DNA from 2 places in the uncultured Chitinibacter sp. genome. Region 2 is predicted to be linked to the other one. Evidence: predicted binding sites of a transcription regulator. Region 2 holds the regulator's gene; the other holds the start of a gene.
What was found. Region 2 encodes sigma-54, which starts transcription at its own class of promoters, with help from an activator protein. Its sites were predicted from a motif close to CTGGCACGCTTCATGCTT; they were not measured.
Positions count from the first base shown of each region.

Region 1: a site for sigma-54 is predicted at 5,547-5,564, ahead of QV747_RS03415 (TauD/TfdA family dioxygenase). Genes of this name have one in related genera too.

Region 1 covers NZ_CAMFLP010000001.1:740,375-748,476, forward strand. Annotated here, with positions in the region: gene QV747_RS03395 (TauD/TfdA family dioxygenase) at 1-635, opposite strand, end outside; gene QV747_RS03400 (ABC transporter ATP-binding protein) at 812-2,626, opposite strand; gene QV747_RS03405 (LLM class flavin-dependent oxidoreductase) at 2,689-4,035, opposite strand; gene QV747_RS03410 (OsmC family protein) at 4,032-4,484, opposite strand; gene QV747_RS03415 (TauD/TfdA family dioxygenase) at 4,538-5,512, opposite strand; gene QV747_RS03420 (hypothetical protein) at 5,905-7,296, shown strand; gene QV747_RS03425 (ABC transporter substrate-binding protein) at 7,330-8,102, shown strand, end outside.
Region 2 covers NZ_CAMFLP010000001.1:143,070-151,171, reverse strand. Annotated here, with positions in the region: gene QV747_RS00715 (MATE family efflux transporter) at 1-450, shown strand, start outside; gene QV747_RS00710 (flavin prenyltransferase UbiX) at 568-1,182, opposite strand; gene QV747_RS00705 (Gx transporter family protein) at 1,179-1,748, opposite strand; gene QV747_RS00700 (NusG domain II-containing protein) at 1,729-2,112, opposite strand; gene rapZ (RNase adapter RapZ) at 2,102-2,977, opposite strand; gene hprK (HPr(Ser) kinase/phosphatase) at 2,978-3,922, opposite strand; gene QV747_RS00685 (PTS sugar transporter subunit IIA) at 4,017-4,490, opposite strand; gene hpf (ribosome hibernation-promoting factor, HPF/YfiA family) at 4,596-4,922, opposite strand; gene QV747_RS00675 (RNA polymerase factor sigma-54) at 4,952-6,343, opposite strand; gene lptB (LPS export ABC transporter ATP-binding protein) at 6,362-7,084, opposite strand; gene lptA (lipopolysaccharide transport periplasmic protein LptA) at 7,081-7,599, opposite strand; gene lptC (LPS export ABC transporter periplasmic protein LptC) at 7,553-8,102, opposite strand, start outside.

The DNA.
Region 1 (8,102 bases), 600 kb from region 2:
TGCCCCAGGAGCAAATGCTTTTCGCCGGTTTCGGGATGAACATGCACCACGGGATGTTCGGTTTCATACACGGTAGAAGTGAACACTTCTTGATATTGCTTGAGCGCCTCGGCGGTGGCTTTGGGTTTGTAGGCGGCATAGTCGTATTCATTGGTATGCACTGCCCATAGGTTTTCGGCCAACTGCTGCAGCTCAGGGCTTAAATCCTGATAGGCCGTATGCGTATTTGCCCAAACGGTATCGCCGCCCGCGGCCGGAATGGTTACCCCACGCAGGATCGACGCTTTCGGGTAGGCATCTACAAAAGTAACATCGGTATGCCAAGAATTGGCCCGGCCGCCACGCTTGGAATCAAGCTCCAAAATTAGTTTGGTGCCAGTCTTGGTATGTGCCGTTGGGTGCTGTACCCCAGCCTGACCAAATAGGCTCACCAGGCCTTCTTGCTGCTCATCATCCAGATGCTGTTGGCCACGGAAGAAAATCACCTTGTATTTCAGCCAGGCGGCACGAATAAAGTTTTGTACTTCTGCCGGCAGGTCTGCGCTGAGTTGAATACCTCGGATTTCTGCGCCGATGCGGCCTGCAATCGGATGCACGCTGAGGCCCTGAGGAGGATTAGCCAGAATATCGCTCATGTTTGATCTCCAGATTGAATAAGGCTGCAAAATTGCAGTCACTCATTCTGTAGCAAACAGCGTGCCAATATTTCCATCAGAAATATCAATGGATTTATTAGAACAAATAAAGCTTTAGCGCCGCCACCCTGTTGCTTTCCCAACAGTCACGCAACAGGATGTGGTAATTGCAGGCATTAATCGTGCGCCAAGGCCAGCTCACCAATTGGGGCTTGCTCGGGCAAAAGGCCGCCGGACTGATGCGCCCAGAGCTGAGCATAGACCCCGCCTTGGGCCAGCAACTCAGCATGGGCGCCATCTTCAACAATCTCACCCTGCGCAAAGACCAAGATGCGATCAAGATGGGCAATGGTTGAGAGCCGATGCGCTACCACCAGCACCGTTTTATTCGCCATCAGATTATCCAGGCTGTGTTGAATCCACCGCTCGGTTTGTGAATCTAGCGCCGAGGTCGCTTCATCCAAAATCAGCACGGGTGCGTTTTGCAGCATGGCGCGGGCAATCGCAATGCGCTGGCGCTGCCCCCCCGAAAGAGATACACCCCGCTCGCCCACCATCGTGTCATAGCCCTGTGGCAAGCGAGCAATAAACTCATGCGCATGCGCCTGACGGGCGGCCTCGATAACTTCCGCGTCGCTCGCCTCCGGGCGCGCATAGCGGATGTTTTCCTTCAAAGAGCGGTGAAATAAACTAGGCTCTTGCGGAATCATGCTGATTTGCTGGTGCAGCGTGGCCAATTGCATCTGGGTAATGGGTACGCCATCCAGCAAAATATCGCCCCGCTGTACGTCATACCAGCGCAACAGCAAGCTAATCAAGGTGGATTTACCTGAGCCAGAATAGCCAACTACCCCCACCCGCTGCCCCGGCGCAATCGTCAGGTTCAGCCCTTGGAATACCGGCCGACCAGGCTGGTAGGCAAATTCCACTTGGCGAAATTCAATTTGCCCATCGCGGATCGGATGCGGGCGCGCATCGTGCTGATCAGTAATTTCATGCGGCCGCACGATGGTATGCACCCCATGCTCGATATTGCCTAAATACTCAAATACCTCGAGAAAGCGTCGCGATAGATTGCGTGCCTCACCGATAATCAGCAAAGACATACTGGTACTCATCACAAATACCGCCACCCCAATCTGCCCTTGCGCCCACAGATACAGGGCAAATGCCAGCATGCCGATTTTTAGCAACATCGCCGAGCCAAATTGATACCAGCGTACCCGTTCGGTGTACCAATTGCTGCGGTTTGCGTGAATGAGTTCTTCATCCAGATGCCGTTGTAAATAATCGCGCTCAAAAGCTTCCTGCGCAAACAGGCGCACATTGGCCAGATTACTCACCGAATCAACAATCTTACCCGCCGTAAAACTACGGGCTGCCGCAAAACGCTGAGCCAGTGGCTGGGCTGTGCGGGCCAGCACATAGCTCATTGTCACATACAGAATAATCCAGCTCAGTAGTACGCCCGCCAGCACTGGCGAAGCGCCCCAGAGTAAAAAACTCGCCACACAGAAAGTCACCAAAATGGGCCAGAATTCGGTGTGCACGGCCCAGATGGTCTGATTCACACTCATGGCAGTTTCAGTCACCCGATGCGCCAGCGCGCCGGAAAATTGCTGGGCAAAATAGCGATGGGAATGATATTGCAGCCAAGCAAATAGGCGCGCGGTGATCCGATGGCGCTGGCGTGGGCCAACATGCATTTGCACCGCCCCTGCCGCCCGGCTCAGCACCAGCTCGGCCACATTCAAAGCGGCAAAGACCAGCACCAGCTGCACTAAGCCGTGCCAATCAGGGCCAGCGGCCTGCGCGCCGGTCACTTGTGCGACCGTTTTACCCAGAATATAAGGCAGCAACATCGTGCAGGTGGCCGCCCCAGCTTCTAGCACCAGCATTAAGGCATACCAGGCCAGAAAAGGTTTAATCATGGCCAAGACAAAGGCCCGCGGCCGGTTGGGCAATGGGCTTGGGAAAATATCAGTCAGCATGGGAAAGGTTATCCAGAAATAACAATAGCCACGGCTTGCCGTGGCTATTGGGTAGGTGCTAATTACACCGCGATAGTTTGCGTGGCTGTTGCCGCGGCCGGATGCGCTGGGCGCGCCAGACCGAGGTTTTCTCGCAAAGTTTGGCCACTATATTGCGTGCGGAACAGCCCTCTAGCCTGCAATACCGGGATCACCAATTCGACAAAATCATCTAGCCCAGTAGGTAGAACCGGCGGCATGATGTTAAAGCCATCCGCCGCGCCGGCCTCAAACCACTCAGCCAACTGATCGGCAATCGATTCAGGTGTACCCACAATCGTACGATGACCGCGCGCACCGGCAATCCGCTGATACAGCTGCCGAATCGTTAAGCCTTCACGCTGCGCAATCGAATACATCAGTGCCTGCCGGCTCTTCATGCCATTGGTTTCCGGTAGATCAGGCAGCGGCCCATCAATCTCGTAGGCACTCAAATCAGCGCCAATCAAGGCGGACAAAAGCCCTACCCCCACCGTGGGGTGAATGAGATCTTGCAAGGCTTGGTATTTGGCCTGCGCTTCTTCCTCGGTACGTCCCACCACTGGGAAAACGCCCGGCATGATCAAAATCTCTTCCGGCTTGCGGCCATAGCGCGCGGCTCTGGTCTTGATATCGCGGTAGAAGGCCTGTGCATCTGCCAGCTCTTGCCATGCGGTAAAGATCACCTCGGCTGATTCCGCCGCTAACTCGCGCCCATCTTCTGATGCACCGGCTTGCACCAATACAGGCTGCCCCTGCACTGGCCGGGCAACATTCAATGGCCCCCGCACCTGGAAAAACTCACCCACGTGATTGGGAACATGGCGTTTATTGCCCTGCAGATAGACACCGCTGGCTTTATCCCGCACAAAGGTATCGTCTTCCCAGCTATTCCAGAGCTTTTTGACCACCTGCACATACTCGCGTGCACGCTGATAGCGCAAGGCATGCGGCAATTGCTCGCGCAGATTAAAATTGCGCGCCTCTTCTTCCGTGGCCGAAGTCACCAAGTTCCAGCCTGCCCGCCCACCCGACAAATGATCCAGTGAGGCAAACTTGCGAGCCAGATGATAAGGCTCGTTGTAGGTTGTCGAAACGGTGGCGATCAGGCCAATATGCTCGGTGACGGCCGATAAGGCAGATAGTAAGGTAAGCGGCTCGAAATGATCTGAATAGGCCGAACGCTCGCCCGCCTCACCCTCACCGCGAGCCGCAAGCCCATCGGCCAGAAACACTGCATCAAACAAGCCGCGCTCGGCAGTTTGCGCTAGGCGTTTATAGTGTTGAAAATCTTGGCCAGCATTAGCTGGCGTTGCCGGGTGGCGCCATGCCGCCACATGATGGCCATAGGCCGGGATAAACGCACCTAAGCGTAATTGGCGTTGACTCATGCGGCCAGCTCCTCTGGGTGAGCCACGATTGGCGCAGCGTGGTGTTCAAACGCTAACTCGATCTCGGGCGGATGCTGCAGGGTGTGATGAATTTTGCACTGCCGGGCTGCTTTTTCCAGTCGCACCCGATCATGCGCCGCCAGCGGGCCATGCAATGTCACCCTCACCACAATCGCTCCAATCCGACTGGGAGCCGAACTTTCATAGCCGGTCACATCGACGGTGACATCCTGCAACTGGCTAATGCCATGGGTTTGTGCAAAATGTCGAATCGTACCGGCAGTGCACGCCCCCAATGCCCCCAAAATCAGCTCACCCGCTCGAAAGGCGTCGGGCGCATTCTCGCCATTACTCGCTCTGCCAACGGCCACATGGGCGGCGCGTGTTTCGATATGCAGATACGCAGCGCTATCTTGGCGCACACGCACTTGAATCACATCATTACTCATACTGTTACTCCTCGTTGGGGTAGCCTGCTTAGCCAGCTCCCCCGGCGCTAGGATTAGAATGGACGGCTACCCGCCAGGCTGACCCGCTTTAATACGCGGCGCTCAGTCTCGGGAAACGCCGTCCGTGAGTGCAATGTCGCCTGGTTATCCCAGTACATGATGTCACCCAAAGCCCAGCGATGCTCATAGCGGTATTTATCTTGCTGAATATGGGCCCGTAAGCGCGCAATCAGCGCCTCGGCTTCAGCCTGATCGATGCCTAGGATTTCTGACTCGGTATGGGTCGACAAAAACAGTACTTTCTTGCCACTGTCGGGATGAGTGCGCACCAGCGGATGCGGGAAACCCGGGCCAAGGATTGGCCGGGCTGGGCTGCGATATTTCGGATATTCCGCCTCAAGCCCTTCCGCTTTACGCTGGGCATTAAGCACATGGCGCAAGAATGGGTTGTAGGTAATGTGCTGCAAGCCTTCCAACTGAGCTTTGGTAGCTTCGTCCAGATCCAGATAGGCTTGATGAATGTTGTACCACGAGGTATCACCCCCGACTGCTGGCAGCTCAACGGCATACAGCAATGACCCTGCCGATGGGATCGGGGTCCATTGATGGTCGGCATGCGGGGTTAACTCGCCATTACCGGTATAACCGCCATCGACATTCGCCACGCGTACTACATCCGGCGCTTTACCAGCGGTGTTGGAGGCCAGTACTGGCACATCTTCTGGGGGCACAAAGACCGAGCCAAAATACGTGGCAAAGCGCAGCAAGGCCGAGTCATCGAGCTCTTGGCGCTTAAAGATCAGAATAAAGTGCTCATGCAGCGCCTTTTTCAAGCGCAAGATGGTGCTTGGATGTTGCGGCTGGTTGGCATCGATCCCCGTCACCGTTGCGCCCAAGGCGCCGTCAACCGGCGTGATTACGATATCGGCCGGGTTTTGCCATTGCACGGTCGCGGTAACCGGCCCCTGTGGTAGTAGCGCACGAGAAACATCATTGGTCAGGTTTTTTACATCAGCCAGATTGGTCATACGGAATTCTCCTTGGTGAGTGACTAGTCGCATTCAGCAGAATCCATGCCAGAGCGCTCAAGTCTTTTATTCCTAAGGTTTCCGTTGTTATTCACCGCGTAACTGCTGTGTTTTGCGCTGCGCAACGCAGCAAACTGCTGCGATATCACCACCCATCCAAAACCGGCACCAACCCGCCTTATTTCACCCCATCTGACTGCACTGTTGATTTTTCAACAGATTGCTGACGGCGCGCAGCGGCCGCTGTTGCGTTCTGTTCAATTATAACTGTTTTTTCTATAAGAACACGTTGGCACACCTTTTGCTCATATTAAATCGCCAGCGCATCGTGCAGGGAGTGCGATGCCCCGAAATTGGCTGACCTCATTCGGAAATGAAACGGAGAACAAAAGATGATCAAAAGACTGCCCCCCATCGCGGCCAGCCTACTGCTGCTAAGCACCGTGGCCCATGCGGCCGATGCCGATGCCCTACAAAAGCAGATCAATGAATTGAAAAAAAGCCTCGAAGCCCTGCAGGCCCAGGTGAAAGAGCAAGCTGCGGCCAAAGCCAGTGGCGAAGCCGCCGCCGAATACGCCACCAAGGATGAGCTGCAAGGTCTGACGGCCGACTTGGAAAACTACAAATACCAAGTTCAGCGTGATCAAGACACCAAAACCGCCAAATCTACGCGTGCGCTGGTCGTGGGCGGCACCGTACAAGCTCGGGCCGGCTATAACAGCCTGGCTACTAATAATGCGGTGACCGACAACCGCAAAACCAGCTTTGATATCCCTACCGCGGTGCTGACCTTTACCGGTAATGCGTATAAAGATTACGACGAAGGTCGCAATCTGACTTATGCACTGCGCTTTGGTTACTCACCCCAAAGTACCGCCACCCAGCTGCTGGATACCAGTAATTTCAACTTGCTGGATGCCAACCTGACCTATCAAATCTTGCCGACCATCTCGCCTGATACTGGCCGTCTGGCCGTTACCTTTGGCCAGCAGCTGGTGCCATTCGGCCTAGAGGCGGCCGCCACCGAAGATTTGAAACCGGTGATCAATAACGCGCAGTTTGTCGGGCGTTTGGGCTTTGGCCAGCGACAGATCGGGATTGGCTTAAGCGGCGACCTGTGGCCCGAGGTGGATTACGGCTACAACTACCGCGCCCCGGTATTCCAATACATCGTGGGTCTAGTTAACGGTAATGGCCCAAATAAATCCGACAACAACGACCACAAAGACTTTATTGGTCGGGTGGCCTTCACCGCGCCAGCAGAATACAACTCATGGCTGCGCCAGCTGACCATCGGCGCCTCGGTGTACCTGGGCAAACAGAATCTGGCCATTGGTGCAGACCGTGTAGGCCAAGGTGCGAAAGATCGCTATGGCATTGATGTTAGCTACAACCATCACCCATTTGGCTTCACTTATGAGTTTGTGAAAGGGACTGATGGCACGGTCAGCGGCACCAAAGCCAAACCTGTCTTTGGCGAGCTGAAGAGCCAGGCCCACACCGCCACCTTCTTCTACAACTTTGGCGAGCAATTCGTTAAAGGCTATCGCGCACAGGGTCGCTACGACGACTGGTGGCCCGTGTCATACCAGCCCTTTGTCCGCTACGACAGCTTTGACCCCAATACCAGCAAGCAGAACGACAAGGTCAATATCACCACAGCAGGTCTGAATATTTTCTTCGCCGAAACGACCAAGTTCCAGCTCAACTACAACCGCCGCGACGATCAGGCCACCAAGGTGAAATCGAACGAGTGGCTCGCTCAATTCCAATACGGCTTCTAAGCCTTGCACGCCCCGAACACTGAGAGATACACGATGAAAAATAAAATTTTTGCACTAAGCACTCTGACCCTCACCCTGATCGCAGCCAGCCCGGCTTGGGCTGACCCAGCCAAAGTCATCCGTATTGGGGTGGCCACCGTCGGCACTGGCGGCAAACCGGTCTTTGGCGGTTCTTCCGCAGCCACGGCCGCGACTCGCGGCCTGATTGAAGAAGAATTCAAAAAAGACGGCATCAAGGTGGAGTGGAATTACTTCAAAGGTGCCGGCCCAGCAGTGAATGAAGCGCTGGCTAACAAACTGCTGGATTTTGCGTGGCAAGGTGACTTGCCCGCGATTGTGGCCAAAGCCAGTGGTTTGAAAACCAAAATCTTGCTCGCGAACGGCACGCTGGGCACCACCTATCTCGCGGTCCCCGCAGATTCACCGGCCAAAAAGCTGGAAGACCTGAAAGGCAAAAAAGTAGCCCTCTTTAAAGGCACCAATGGCCAGCTGGTAGTGAATAAGGTGCTCGATCAATACGGCCTCACCGAAAAAGACTTCAAGCTGATCAATATGGATACGGCGACCACTCAAGCGGCAATCGCCACCAAGGATGTGGATGGCGCATGGTTTGGCTATGACGTTTTCCAATTGGTAGATCGCGGTGTGGCAAAAGTGATTTGGTCGAATAAAGAAGGTCCATTATCACTTACCCGCCAAACGCATTTCTTGGTGACCGAAGACTTTGAAAAGGCCAATCCGGAAATCACCCAGCGGGTAGTGAATGTGCTGGTCCGCACGGCCGCGGATATTTCCAAACCGGAAAA
Region 2 (8,102 bases):
GGGGCCAATGACTGGCAGCAGGCACGCCTGATCGGGCAAAACGGTGTGCGGCTAGGCCTTTTGGTGGCCGGGGTTGGTGCGGCGCTGACCATGCTGTTTGGCCAGTACATTGCCGGCTGGTATACGCAGGATGCCGCCGTGCTGGCCTTGGCCACCCAGCTCTTGGTGCTGGCTGGGATTTTCCAGTTTTCGGATGCCACCCAAGTAGTGGCCAGCGGCGTGCTGCGCGGCTATCAATCCACCCGCCTGCCGATGCTGCTGCATATGCTGGCGTTCTGGCTGGTGGGCATGCCACTGGGCTATGCGCTGACCTTTGGCTTCGGGCCAATCAGCGGGATGGGGCCACGCGGCTACTGGATTGCCTTGGTCGTGGCGTTGACCTGCGCAGCGCTCTCCTTGCTGGTGCTATTTGGCCGCCTGAGTCGCGCCCGCCTACGCCAGCATATCTAGGCCCAGATACATCGACTAGGTATTGCCACAAAAGCCTTTACAAGCAATTGCTAGAAGGCAATACCCCAATAAAAAACCGGGCCTGGCCCGGTTTTTTTAACCTAATTCTTCTGTTGTTTAACTATTGGACTCACCCCAGCGCGCCATTAGCTGCTGCGGCACGCCCAGCTGATCCAAGATGCGCGCCACCACAAAATCCACCAGCTCATCAATCGATTGCGGATGATGATAAAAGCCCGGATTCGGCGGCAAAATCACCACCCCCAGCCGTGACAGTTTGAGCATATTTTCCAGATGAATAGCGGAAAACGGCGTTTCACGGGGCACCAGCACCAGCGCTTTACGCTCTTTAATCATCACATCGGCCGCGCGTTCGACCAGATTATCCGAAGCCCCATTGGCGATCGCCGACAAAGCCCCCATCGAGCACGGCACCACCACCATGCCGTCGCCGGGATTGCTGCCCGAAGCCATCGGTGCGAACCATTCTTGCTGCCCATACACTTGCAGCTGCTGCGGATCGGCCAGCTGATACTGCGCGCGCAGCTGCTCGGCCAAGTCGGCCGCCCGGGCTGGCCAGAGCAGATCAAGCTCTTGCCGCGCCACAATTTGCGCCACCTGGCTATACACCAAGCGCACCTGGCAGCCGGCCGCGAGCAGGCATTCCAGCGTACGCAGGCCATACGGCAGGCCCGAGGCGCCAGTGAGCGCCACTGTGATTACTTTGCTCATGCGTCTCTCTCTTGTAAATCCGGTTGTGTTGGTTGGGCCGGCCAGCGGCGCAAAAGTTGCTCCGCCACCATGCCATTGACCAAACCAAACACTAAACCCATCCCGAGCAAGATGGGGATTAAATACACAATGCCGTTATGCGGAATCAGCCACAGCCGCGCTAATAGCAGCTGCCCTACGGTGTGCGCGATGGCCGATAACAAAGACAGGCTCACCAGCCCAAACCAGCGGCGCGGCAAATATTGCGCCGCCGCCAGCACCAGCAAACTGCAAGCGCCGCCGGCAAGGCTCAGCGCAAAACCGGGCGAGAAAATCCCTCCCAGCACAATACTCGCCCCCAGAATGCGCAGCACACTCACCCACGCTGCCGCCGCCCAGCCCAGCCGTGTGAGCGCCAGCAAAGTCACGATATTCGCCAGCCCCGGTTTCACGCCAGGAATCGGCGAAGGTATACCGGATTCCAGCACGGCCAAGGCAATCGCAATCGCCGCCAGCCGTGCAATCTGTTGATCCTGGGCCGTTACCTGCAAATGTTGCGCGGCAGAATCAGTAGCTGAGGCTGTCATAAGGGCGGGCTTGCTGGCCGGTGAGTTCGATACTGGTACGATTAGGCAAACAAATTGCCGCCTGCCCGGCCTGCTGCAGCCAACCGGCTTTCACACAATACTGCCGCGGGCTAGGGTCTTGGGCAATGCGGGCTTTACCCTGCCGCACTTCCACCACGGTGGCGCCCAGTGGCCCGGGCACCGCCAAGGTGCGCTGCGCCAGCAAATCCAGCTCAGCGTAAAGTTGTCCATCCTGATAGATCCGCACCCGCGTGGCGCCGGGCTGCTGCCAGCTCCAGTGCGTGAGCACCGCCCACAGCAGCACACTGAGCGCAAGCAAACACCAGTCGCCCACGCGTAAACATCGCCACAGCTCAGTGCCCATGCTGCTCGCGGTGACGCAGCAAGACCTGCCGCGAACGGGAGAAATGCCGGCGCAATTCTTCAGCCAAATACACCGAACGATGCTGACCACCCGTGCAGCCAATCGCTACCGTCACATAGCTGCGCTGATCGCGCTCGAACTCGGGTAACCAGCGCTCCAGAAAGCCCAAAATATGCGTCAGATACGGCCCAACGCTGGGCTGGCGCATCAGAAAATCCGCCACCGGCTGATCCATACCGGTGAGCGGGCGCAAGGCCGGATCATAATAGGGATTGGGGAGGCAGCGGGCGTCGAACACAAAATCAGCATCGAGCGGAATGCCGTGCTTAAAGCCGAAGGATTCAAAAATCAGCGTAACCTTGGCCGCATCGACAGCAATAAACTCGCGCACCCATAACCGCAACTTCGCCGCCGACATGCCACTGGTATCGATGCAGTGGGCGAGTTCGCGCACTTCAGCCAGCATTTCGCGCTCCATAGCGATACATTCAGCCACTGTGAGCGCACCGTTTGACAGTGGATGACTGCGGCGGCTTTCGGAATAGCGGCGCACGATGGTATCGACATCCGCCTCCAGAAACAGGCCACGCACATCTAGGCCCATGGCTTTCATTTCAGCCAGACGTTCGGGCAGGCTAGTGAGATTGTGCGCACTGCGGGCATCCACTGCAATTGCGACCCGTGGATAGCCATCCTGATCCAGCATCGAGACCGCATCACGGATCAGGGGTGCGGGCAGATTATCCATGCAGTAGTAGCCCAGATCTTCCAGCGCCCGCAAAGCCACGGATTTGCCGGCGCCCGAAAGGCCCGACAGCAGGATTAACTGCTGATGGTGTAGCGGCACTTGGGTAGTGGTTGGCATTTACTCCCCCATTTCCATGAATTTCTGGTGGCGTTCGATAAACTCACGCGTAGAATCGATCCCGCGCAATTGCAAAATATAATTGCGCACTGCCGATTCAACCAGCACCGCCAGATTACGACCCGCCGCCACTGGAATCACCAATTTGCGCACCGGCACATCCAGAATCGCCTGGGTAGCCGCCTGCATCTGCAGCCGATCGACCGGCGTTAACGATTCGCCACCGGCTTTGGCCAAATGGATAATCAGTTTCAAGGTTTTCTTGGGCCGCACTGCCGTTTCACCAAAAATGGTGCGAATATTCAGCACCCCAATCCCACGCACTTCCAGGAAATCGCGCAGCATCGGCGGGCAGCGCCCTTCCAGGGTTTCCGGGTTGGTGCGATACACCTCGACCACATCATCGGCCACCAAACCATGGCCGCGTGAAATCAGCTCGAGCGCCAATTCGGATTTACCCATGGATGACTCACCGGTAAGCAACACGCCCACCTCCAGCACATCCATAAATACCCCATGCAGGTGTGTCGATACAGCCAGCGCCTTGCTTAGGTAGTAGCGCAATACCTCCATTAAATACGGAGATTGCTCAGGGCTAGTGAGCAAAGGCACATGATGGCGCTCGGCCGCATCGCGCAAAGCATCGGGCACAACTTGGCCATTAGCGACAATCATGGCCGCCATTTCATTGCCAAAGAGCTGATTCAAACTGCTGAGCTGCACCTCAGGGGAAAGCGCATTGAGGTACGCGACTTCGGCAATCCCGAGTACTTGAATCCGGTTGGGATGTACAAAATTCAAATGCCCAACTAGCGACAATGAGGGCTTTTGCTCACTCTCGTCATTGGAGAGCAGATTATTTGCCCCAGATTGACCGGCAACCCAGGTGAGGCGCAATTTTTCGGCGTTATCAATAAACAGCTGGCGGGCAGTAATCTGTGGCATACCGGTCTCAAAAAAAAACTGCATCGGCACATGGATGCAGTTTTGATTATGAAGCAGGCCAGTGGCTGGCGTCCAGCCAAGCTGGCCGAGTCAATTAAGCAAAATCGGCGCCGTAGGGCTCCCAGCTGGCGATCCGCTCCCAGACCTGATGCGCTTCGGTCATGGTGTTTAGCTCTTCACGCAACTGCTTATCGGAAAACAGCTGCGCCAACTCGGACAGAATCTGCAAATGCAGATCGGTAGCATTGGCTGGCACCAGCAGCACAAAGATCAGAGCCACAGGCTTGCTATCTGGAGCATCAAATGGAATCGGCTCTTTCAGGCGTACAAACGCACCGGTGGCTTCTTTCAGACCTTTGATCCGCCCGTGTGGAATCGCCACGCCTTGGCCAAGGCCAGTGGAGCCCAGCTTTTCGCGGGCAAACAGGCTATCGAAGATCACGCTACGCGCGATGCCATGGCTATTTTCAAACACGATCCCCACGTGCTCGAACACCCGCTTCTTGCTTCCCACATCCAGATCGAGAAACACATTGGTGGTTGGCAGGATTTTGGTAATGAGGCTCATGGTGTTGGTGTATTTCCTTATGGTCGGGCTATTGTACTTGCCTTGCGGGCAAACAAAAACGGGAACGACTCGCGGCGTTCCCGTTGTATTGCCTACGCAACGTAATTATTCTTCGGCCACCGCCTGATGTTTCAGCGCCTCATTGCGATGCGAAGAGAGCTTTTCTTTGTGTTTGACCAGCTGGCGATCCAATTTGTCCATCAGGACATCAATCGCGGCATACAGGTCTTCCTCAATCGATTCGATGTGGATGTCTTTACCACTGACATGCACGGTAACCTCGGCTTTGTGCTGCAGTTTATCAACCGCCAGAATGACCGTTGCATCGATCACGTTGTCAAAATGACGAATCACGCGTTCGATTTTACTGCTCACGTAATCGCGGATAGCTGGAGTAACTTCAAGATGATGACCGCTGATATTGAGGTTCATATTATTGCTCCTTCGTTTTTATGCGCCCATTACAGGCTTTTGCGCTGACTGGCAGGCGCGATACCTAACGCCTCCCGATATTTAGCAACGGTGCGCCGCGCAACTGCCACACCCTGCTTTGCGAGTTCTTCCGTTATAGCATTATCGGATAACGGTTTCTGTGCATTTTCCTGCTGGACTAGCTGTTTGATCAAAGCTTTGATCGCGGTCGCCGAGTTTTCCCCACCGCTGTCATTTTCAACATGACTACCGAAGAAATATTTGTACTCCAAAACCCCGCGGGGTGTCAGCATAAATTTTTGCGTTGTCACCCGCGAGATGGTGGATTCATGCAAATCCAGCTCTTCGGCGATGTCCCGTAGCACCAAGGGTTTCATCGCCACTTCGCCATATTCAAAGAACGCTTGCTGCCGCGCCACAATCGCTTGCGCCACTCGCAAAATGGTATTGCCACGCTGCTCAATACTTTTAATCAACCAGCGCGCTTCCTGCAGCTGGCCCGCCAAGCTCTCGCCAGCTTGCCCCTGCAACACCCGCGCATACATCTCATTAACTTTCAGCTTGGGTTGCGCTGCCTGATTCAGCCGTACCGACCAGCGGCCGCGCACCTTTTGCACCAACACATCCGGCACAACATAGCGCGCCGTTTCGCCGCCCCAGTTGGCCGCCGGACGCGGGTTCAAACTACGAATAATCTGCTGCGCTTCTTTTAACTGGACTTCATTGCACTGCAAAAGTTTCTTTAAACGGGTGAAATCCCGTACCGCAAGTAATTCCAAGCCTTCTAGCAACACCCGTTTAGCTAACTCTACCGTAGGGCTAGGCGGCAATTGTTTGAGCTGGAGCAATAAACACTCGCCCAGCGAGCGCGCGCCGACGCCCAATGGCTCCAGCTGCAATAAATGCTGATGCGCGATCTGCAGCTCAGCCATTTCCAGCTCAAGCTCCGCGACGAATTCCGCCGGTAGCTGCTCAAATACTTCTTCTAGCGACACCGGCAATAAGCCATCGTCGTCCAGCGCTTCAATGAGCATAGTGAGCAAAGCAAAATCACGGGCAGGCAAAGCCAGTAAGCGAGCTTGCGCCAACAGGTGATCACGCAGGCTAAGCTCAATCGCAACCCGCAGCGTGGGGTCATGCTCGTCGTCATCATCAAACGATTGGCTACCACGCACCTCATCCCAGCGCAGCCCATCATCTTCAAAATCATCACGCTCGGTTGTGCTGGTATCTTGGGCTTCGCTGGCATCGGCACTATCCAGGCCATGGTCTTCGCGTTCGAGCAGCGGATTGTCAGCGAGGTACTGCTCGATTTCCTGTTGGAAATCCAGCGTAGAGAGTTGCAGCAGTTTGATCGACTGCTGAAGTTGCGGCGTGAGGTTGAGCTGCTGCGCCATGCGCAGCTGCAGACTTTGCTTCATAAACTGCGGCCAGTGATGCTACATACGGAAATGCTCGCCCAAATACACGCGGCGAACATCTTCATTATTCACAATCTCGGCCGGTTTACCAGCCGCCATCACGGCCCCTTCCGAGATGATATAGGCGCGGTCACAAATCCCGAGGGTTTCTCGTACATTGTGATCGGTAATCAGCACCCCGATGCCCCGCTCTTTCAAAAAGCCAATAATGCGTTGAATATCAATCACCGCAATTGGGTCTACCCCGGCAAAAGGTTCATCCAGCAACACAAACTGTGGGTTGGAAGCCAGCGCGCGGGCGATCTCCACCCGGCGGCGCTCACCGCCTGACAAACTCATGGCATTGCTGTTGCGCAAATGCCCCACATGCAGGTCATGCAGCAAGGCATCGAGTCGCTCGGCAATCTCGGTTTTATCTTTGTAATGCAGCTCCAGCACCGCCTGAATGTTTTCCGCCACGGTCATTTTGCGGAAAATCGACGCCTCTTGCGGCAAATAACCCAAGCCCAAACGCGCCCGCTGGTGAATGGGCTGCTGACTAACATCAATGCCATCGAGTTCAATCCGGCCCTCATCCATACGCACGAGGCCCACAATCATGTAAAAGCTGGTGGTTTTACCGGCACCATTGGGGCCCAAGAGACCCACCACTTCACCGCTGCTGACTTCGAGCGACACATCACGCACCACCGTGCGTTTTTTGTAGGACTTTTGTAGATGCTGGGCTTTCAGCGTACTCATTGGCTAACTTCTTTCTTGGCTGGCTGGCTGGCGTCTTTTTTCTTCGGGTTCAGCGTGATATTCACCCGACCACCCGCCTTACTTTGCGCTTGGTAAAACTCGGTATTCATGTCGTAGGTGATTTTATCGCCCACCACCAAATCCTGATTACGCTTAACCCAGGCCTTGTCCATCAACACCAGAAAGCCCTTTGCGCCGTCGTAATCAAAGCGGAGTGCTTCAGCATCCAGTGGCTCGCCCGAATCCAGCCGCTGCTTGAAACGCACCGGGCGGCCTTCACCTTGAGCAAACTGATGGCCTTGTTCATCTTGTCGGGTGGTCAGTTTATCGGCCCGCATTACCATCGTGCCCTGCGTCACCACCACATTGCCGGTGCAGACACTTTGCTGGGTCTTTTGATCCATCACGCAGTTATCGGCCACGATATTCATCGGTTTCTCGCGGTCGGCAGTTTCGGCCCACGCAGAATTAGCGAGCAGCAGTGCCAGTAAGGGCAGCGCGAGCAGTCGGGACATAAGTCATTCTCACTTTGGATAGTAAATTCAGAGTTTGCTGGGCATTATCGGCGATAAAGCCCACCGCTTCGGCATGATGTGGGCCCATATCCGCCACCACCGGTGTGCTAGCGCGGGCGATGCTGGTCGCCTGATCATAAAACACATCGCTACTGCGCACGACCAATTCGGCTTGCTGGCCGAATGCCGCGCGGCGTAGTTCGGTCGCATCTTCAAACCAAACCTGCGACGCTTTATTGGTGGTTTTCGCCCGCACGCCGGTCACCACAATATTGGGTTTACCCGGTTCAGTCTGGGTCAGCTTTGGCTGTTTAAACAGCAGCGTGTCATTGGCCCGCAGGTGTTTCACTTCCTGCGCGATCAGCGTCGAGCGGATTTGCCCTTGCTCATCAAAGCGCTGCAATACCCCCAGATTCACAATCATATCCGGGGTATTGGGGTCGGCCTCGACCGTAATGACGGTTTGAATCGCGGCCCGGCTCAAGCCCCAGATCAGCGCCCCG